Regions from separate parts of the Clostridium chauvoei genome, predicted to be linked through region 2. Evidence: a T-box and tRNA genes for the amino acid it is inferred to sense, from the RefSeq annotation. Region 2 holds a T-box; the other holds one or more tRNA genes.

Region 1 (3,435 bases), 200 kb from region 2:
GAGTCGGGTCTATTAGTTCCATGAATTCCAAAGGTATCCCAAGGAACATTTAATCCTAACCAATATCCACCAAATGCATCTTTCATTAGAGCTTTACTAGTTATTTGCCATGTACCTATTGGTGAAGGCGTATTAGGTTTACCTATTGCAACAGGATATATTTTTTCTGTTAATTTTGTTTTATTATTTATCAATGATAGAGTAAATGAATTAACATCAATATAAATAATATATTTAGGTTCAATAGAATTGCTATCTATATAAGCTTTGGGATTATTTGATGGAATTAATATAGTAACTAGTAATGCTAAACTTAAAAATTTATAAAATTTTTTCATAAACTCACCTATTGTAATTATATATATTATCATTAGACAAAATTATTTAAATTATACCATAATATAATTGAATAATTATCAAATTTTAAAAACCGGTTTACTAAATTGATAAAAATGTGCTAAGATTATATATAGTAATAATTGAGTAAAAGAAAAGAGGTATTTTTATGGACAAGGTTAAAAAATGGAAGCTTGAATGTGATGCTAAAAAACTTGTAGAGATATTAAATGAAAGAAAATATAATGCTGTATATGTTGATAACATAAATGAAGCTAAAGAAAAGGTTTTAGAATTAGTTGAAGAAGGTTCAAGTATAGCATTAGGTGGGTCAGTAACTTTAAATGAAATGGATTTGGTTAATACTATAAGAAATGGGAATTATAATTTTTATGATAGGTATCAAGATTTACCATTTTCAGAAATAGTAGAAATAATGAGACAGTCAATGGTAGCTGATTATTTAATTACAAGTACAAATGCGGTTACAGAAGCAGGAGAACTTGTAAATATGGATTGTTCAGGAAACAGAGCTGCAGGTATGATATTTGGACCAAAGAAAGTTATTGTAGTAATAGGTGCCAATAAAATGGTTAAAGATATGGATGAAGCATTGGATAGAATAAAGAGAGTAGCTATTATGAATGCAAAAAGAATAAACCATAAGACTCCTTGTGCTGAAAGTGGAAATTGTGAAGATTGTTTTGTAAAGGGAAGAGTGTGCAATTATTTATCAGTAGTAAATAATGGAGCAAAATTCCCAGGAAGATTTACAGTAATAGTTATTGCAGACGAAGTAGGATATTAATAATAACCAAAAAAAACTATACAATTTGTATAGTTTTTTTTTGGTTGCGGGAGCAGGACTTGAACCTACGACCTTTGGGTTATGAGCCCAACGAGCTGCCAACTGCTCCATCCCGCGGCATTATGGGAAATTTGGTTGCGGGGGCAGGACTTGAACCTACGACCTTTGGGTTATGAGCCCAACGAGCTGCCAACTGCTCCACCCCGCGATATTTAAATTTAATTACTGTCTTGGGTTTAAGTATATGCTTAATAGTTCAGTAAGTCAATGATTTATTTAAAAATAAATTATTATTTAATTTTTATCAACTATATATAAGTGAATTTATATAGATATAGCAATAATAAGAGTATATAATATCATTAAATATATAAGAGGGAATGAGAAAAATGAGTAAAAAAGAGTTGAGAGATAAAGTACTTTTGATTAGAGATAACTTAAATGCTAAAGAAAAGATTGAAAAGGATAATAATATACTAAGTAAACTATTAAATACAGAATTATATAAAAACAGTACTAATATATTTACTTATATAAGTTATGGTAGTGAAGTAGATACAAAAGAGTTAATAAATAAATCATTAAAAAATGGAAAAAAAATATTTGTACCAAAGACTATTAAGGAGTCTAGAGAAATGAAAGCTATTAATATAACTTCTTTAGAAAACTTAACCAAGGATAAATATGGAATATTGGAGCCTATATCTTTTGATAAAAATATAGATAAAAATAAATTAGATTTAATAATAATGCCTGGCTCTGTATTTGATAGTAATGGAAATAGAATAGGTTATGGAGGCGGTTATTATGATAGATATCTTTTAGATATTTATAAAGAAAATAATAAAGTTGCATTAGCTTATGATTTTCAAGTTAAGGATAATTTATTAGTAGATGAACATGATATTAAAGTTGATTATATTATAACTGAAAAAAGATTAATAAAAGTTAAATAAGTTTTTATAGACTTATTTAGCTTTTTTATGTTGTAGGTATTTATAATTTTGAGAATATAATAGTTAGGTTTATAACATACTATTAATGGTACTGAGAATAAGTAAAGGGGTAGTAATTTTTAACATTTACTATAGGACTTATTTTAGTAATACAACTTTGAAAAGGAGAAATGTTAAGATGGCTATTAAGAAACTCAAAAAAATAGTAGCAACTGCTCTAGTAGCAACTGCATTGTTCACTAACTTTAGTTATGTTAATGTTCTTGCAGAAGATAAAAGAGCACAAATAACAGACTTTAAAAACGTTCTTGATGTAACAGGAAGTCCAAAGGTTGAATTAAATGATGATTACTCAACAAATTTGGATAATCCTTTTTCAGACATGGGAGCATGGCATGCTTATTACTTACCTAAGACTGGGGACACTAATCTTTATGGAGGTTTTACAGGACCATTAATAGTGGGGGAAGAGTATCCTATAAATATGTCTGATACTATTAGCAAAATAAATATTATAAACTCAACTACTAATACAGCGTATGATTTAGGAACAGCTAAAACTTCTTTTGATTTTTATCCAGGTAAATTAGTGCAAAAATATGAATTACAAGATTTCACTTTAAATTTAGAACTTATCTTTGCAACAAATAGAACTGCATTAATAAGAACTGAGGTAGTAAACAATACCGATAAAGAACTTAATTTAAAGCTTGAATGGACAGGAAATATATTTAATAAATCCCCTTATGCTTTAAAGAAAGATGATGCAGGAAATAAAGTATATGATTTAAACCAAACTTTAGAAGCAACTAGTGAAGGAGTAAAAGTAAACTTTTCAAATGTAAGATCTACTTGGTCATTCTTCTCAAGTGATCAAACTAAATTTGAAGTAAAATATAATGGAAATACAAGTACAACAGTAGATGGAAACACATATAAGACAGTTTTAAAGGATGAAGTTAAGATTCCTGCAAAGGAAACATTTAAAACATACTCAACAGAGAGTTATACTTTTACAGCGGATGAATTAAGCAAAGAAACTGGTAAGGTTAAAAAAATAGTTACAGATGTAGATACTCAATTTAAAGATAATGAATCTCGTTGGCAAGGTTATTTAGATAAGACTTTTAAAGAAGAAAAAACAGCTGATGAAAAATATAAGAATGCAGCAGTTAAATCAATGATTACGTTAATTACCAATTGGAGAAGTGCAGCAGGAGCACTTAAACATGATGGTGTAATTCCATCTTTATCATATAAATGGTTTGTTGGTTTCTGGGCATGGGATTCTTGGAAGCAAGCAGTAGCAACTGCACAATTTGATGGTGAATTAGC
Region 2 (3,435 bases):
ATTCAAAAAAAATCCCCCCTTTTAGATTTAAGCTTTTAAAATTTTAATTTATATAAAGAAATTCAGCATCAGCTGAATTTCTTTATCTTTTATATTTTATTATCTAACTTGGCTTCCTGTTGGAAGTTCACCTGGATTTACTACTGTTAATAAACTATCATCATCTGTAGATGCAGCTAATATCATTCCTTGTGATAATTCCCCTCTTAATGTAACAGGTTTTAAGTTTGCTACTAATACAACATACTTACCAACTAAATCTTCTGGTTTGTAATATTGAGCTATTCCTGAAACTACCTGTCTTTCTTCACCATTTATATCTACTTTTAATTTAAGTAATTTCTTCGCTTTCTTTATTGGTTCACAAGCTATTACTTTCACTACTCTTAAATCTATTTTTTCGAAATCTTCTATTGTTATTTCTTCTTTTATAGGAATGATTTCTTTCTTTTCATTTTTCTTATTTTCTGCTAATTGAGCTTCTCTTAAAGCTTCTAATTCAGCAAGTTTTTTATCTACATCTATTCTTGGGAAAAGACTTTCTCCTTTTTTAACTTCTGTTCCTACTACTGTTCCATCAAAGCTACTTAATGAATCCCATTCTATACACTTAGTATTTAATTGCTCATTCATCTTTATACTTGTTTCTGGTAAGAATGCAGATAAAAGTACTGATGAGAATCTTAAACTTTCAGCTAGGTTATATAATACTGTTCCTAGTCTTTCTTGCTTTTCTTCATCTTTAGCTAATATCCATGGTGTTGTTTCATCTATATACTTATTTGCTCTTCTTATTAATGTAAAGATTTGTTCTAATGCTTCTGGAATTCTTAATTCTTCTATAGCTTTATCTACTTTTTTAGGTGTTTCTAAAGCTAATCCTATTAACTCATCATCTATAGCTTCCTTAGCTGTTGGAGCTGGTATAACACCTCCAAAGTATTTTTCTACCATAGCAACTGTTCTTGAAAGTAAATTTCCTAAATCATTACAAAGATCTGAGTTTATTTTCTTTATAAATATTTCATTATTAAATAATCCATCTGAACCAAATGGTATTTCTCTTAATAAGTAATATCTTACTGCATCAACACCAAAGTTCTCTACTAATGTTACTGGATCTACAACATTCCCCTTTGATTTTGACATTTTTCCACCATCTACAAGTAACCAACCATGACCGAATACTTGCTTTGGTAATGGTAAATCTAAAGCCATTAACATTATTGGCCAATAAATAGTATGGAATCTTAATATATCCTTACCTATTAAATGTACATCTGCTGGCCAGAATTTTTCGTATAATTCTTTATTGTCACTTCCATAACCTAAAGCTGTTATATAGTTTGAAAGTGCATCTATCCAAACATAAACTACGTGTCCTTCATCAAACGTTACTGGAACTCCCCAGTTAAAACTAGTTCTTGATACACAAAGATCTTGAAGTCCTGGTTTTAAGAAATTATTAACCATTTCATTTTTTCTTGATTCTGGTTGTATAAAATCTGGATGAGCTTCTATATATTCTATTAATTTATCTGCATACTTACTCATTTTAAAGAAATAAGCTTCTTCTTTTGATGTTTCAACTGGTCTACCACAATCAGGGCAATTTCCATTAACTAATTGTGTTTCTGTCCAAAATGACTCACAAGGTGTACAATATAAACCTTCGTATGATGATTTATATATATCCCCATTATCATATAATTTTTTGAATATATCTTGAACAGCCTTTATATGATAATCATCTGTTGTTCTTATAAATTTATCATAGCTTATATTCATCATCTTCCAAAGGTCTTTAATTCCAGCAACAATTTCATTTGTATGCTCTATTGGAGCAATTCCCTTTTCTTCAGCTATTCTTTGTATTTTTTGTCCATGCTCATCTGTTCCTGTTAAGAACATTACATCATATCCTGTTAATCTTTTATATCTAGCTAAAGCATCTGCTGCTACAGTAGTATAAGTATTACCTATATGAAGTTTTGTTGATGGATAATAAATTGGTGTAGTTATATAATATGGTTTTTTACACATATTTCTTCCTCCTTTAATAGTTAACTAATAAAATTCCTTCATTATAATAGATTTAAATTTTATAATAAAAAAAGCCTCTATATAGGTATAAACCCTATATAGAGACGTAATATACGCGTTACCACTCTACTTTGTATTTATTTCACAATAAATACCTTATTAGGTGACTATCATCACCTTGCAATATAACGGTTGCTACCGTATCTCTCTAACAAAATTAGCTCAAAAGATATGCTCTAAGACCATCTTCACAAAGCTTATTGCCGCTAGTTTTCAGCTACCCTAGCTCTCTTTGGACTTTCCCCTCTGCTACTCTTCTTTTCATTGCATTTATCATTTTAATAATATGATATTCTATAATCAAATTACTGTCAATTATTTTTAAAATTTCCACTAGAATCAATATTCCCATGTATATTTATTTTTCCCTGAAAATTTACTTCTATACCCTAATTTTGCTTTTTTAAACTCTGTAGACTTACTCTCACATATGGCTCCTACTAATTGGTAAACTTCTACCAATATTAAAGTACCCCAAAAACTCATTTTATTCTCTCCTTATAAATTACTTATATTTAGATTTTATCATATACTAAAACAATTTCATCTTCTATTAGTCAAAAAATGCTTAAATTTTTATTGTGTACAAATTTACATCTCCGTTGTATGATATAATAATGTATAAATATAGACCCTTTTGAATAGGAGTGGATAGTTATGAAAAGTTTAGAATTACCACGAATTGGATCTAGAAATATAAAAACCGCTATATCAGTATGCATTTGCTTAATTCTTTTTAAAGCAGATCCTTTTTATTCAGCAATAGCATCTGTTATATGTATGCAAGGAACAGTTGAAAATTCGGTAAAGTCGGGGATAAATAGATTAGTAGGTACATTATTAGGTGGTTTTACTGGAGTAGTTTGCTTATCTTTAGCAAGGCATTTTCATCTTGAAAAAATAATTCCTTTTATTACTGCACTAGGTATTGTATTTGTAATATATACTTGTAACCTAGTAAAAAAACCTGGTTCTTGTAGTATATCTTGTATAGTTCTTATAGCTATAATGATAGCTCCTGTAACAAGCAATCCTTTATTTTATGCAACTAGGAGAACTATAGAAACTGCTTTAGGTATAATTGTAGCAATTCTAGTTAATAAATATATTAATCCTCCTGAAATAAAAGTTGAGGATTGCAAAAAAATTGAAAACAATGACTCTGAGTAGTTTTAATTATAGATAAGCTTATTATATTAGGAGGCACTATTTAATGCAATTTACTCTACCTAAAGTCGGACTTAGAACTATAAAATCTGCACTATCAGTCTTTTTATGTTTAGCCCTATTACCAAATGAGCCATTCTTTGCTTGTTTAACAGCGATAATTTG

Evidence for each region. A T-box is a leader RNA that pairs with one kind of tRNA and senses whether it is charged. The one in region 2 lies ahead of metG (methionine--tRNA ligase), so its partner is inferred to be a tRNA-Met.
Region 1: it encodes a tRNA-Met, which carries the amino acid that the T-box ahead of metG (methionine--tRNA ligase) is inferred to sense. The anticodon was not compared.

The regions. Positions count from the first base shown of each region.
Region 1 is NZ_CP018624.1:2,304,539-2,307,973, reverse strand. Features, by position in the region: gene BTM21_RS10785 (L,D-transpeptidase family protein) at 1-338, opposite strand, end outside; gene BTM21_RS10780 (lactate utilization protein) at 506-1,144, shown strand; tRNA gene BTM21_RS10775 (tRNA-Met) at 1,186-1,261, opposite strand; tRNA gene BTM21_RS10770 (tRNA-Met) at 1,277-1,352, opposite strand; gene BTM21_RS10765 (5-formyltetrahydrofolate cyclo-ligase) at 1,534-2,100, shown strand; gene BTM21_RS10760 (MGH1-like glycoside hydrolase domain-containing protein) at 2,279-3,435, shown strand, end outside.
Region 2 is NZ_CP018624.1:2,501,216-2,504,650, forward strand. Features, by position in the region: gene metG (methionine--tRNA ligase) at 1-6, opposite strand, end outside; gene metG (methionine--tRNA ligase) at 100-2,043, opposite strand; T-box leader at 2,141-2,377, opposite strand; gene BTM21_RS13740 (hypothetical protein) at 2,443-2,589, opposite strand; gene BTM21_RS11845 (FUSC family protein) at 2,761-3,273, shown strand; gene BTM21_RS11850 (FUSC family protein) at 3,317-3,435, shown strand, end outside.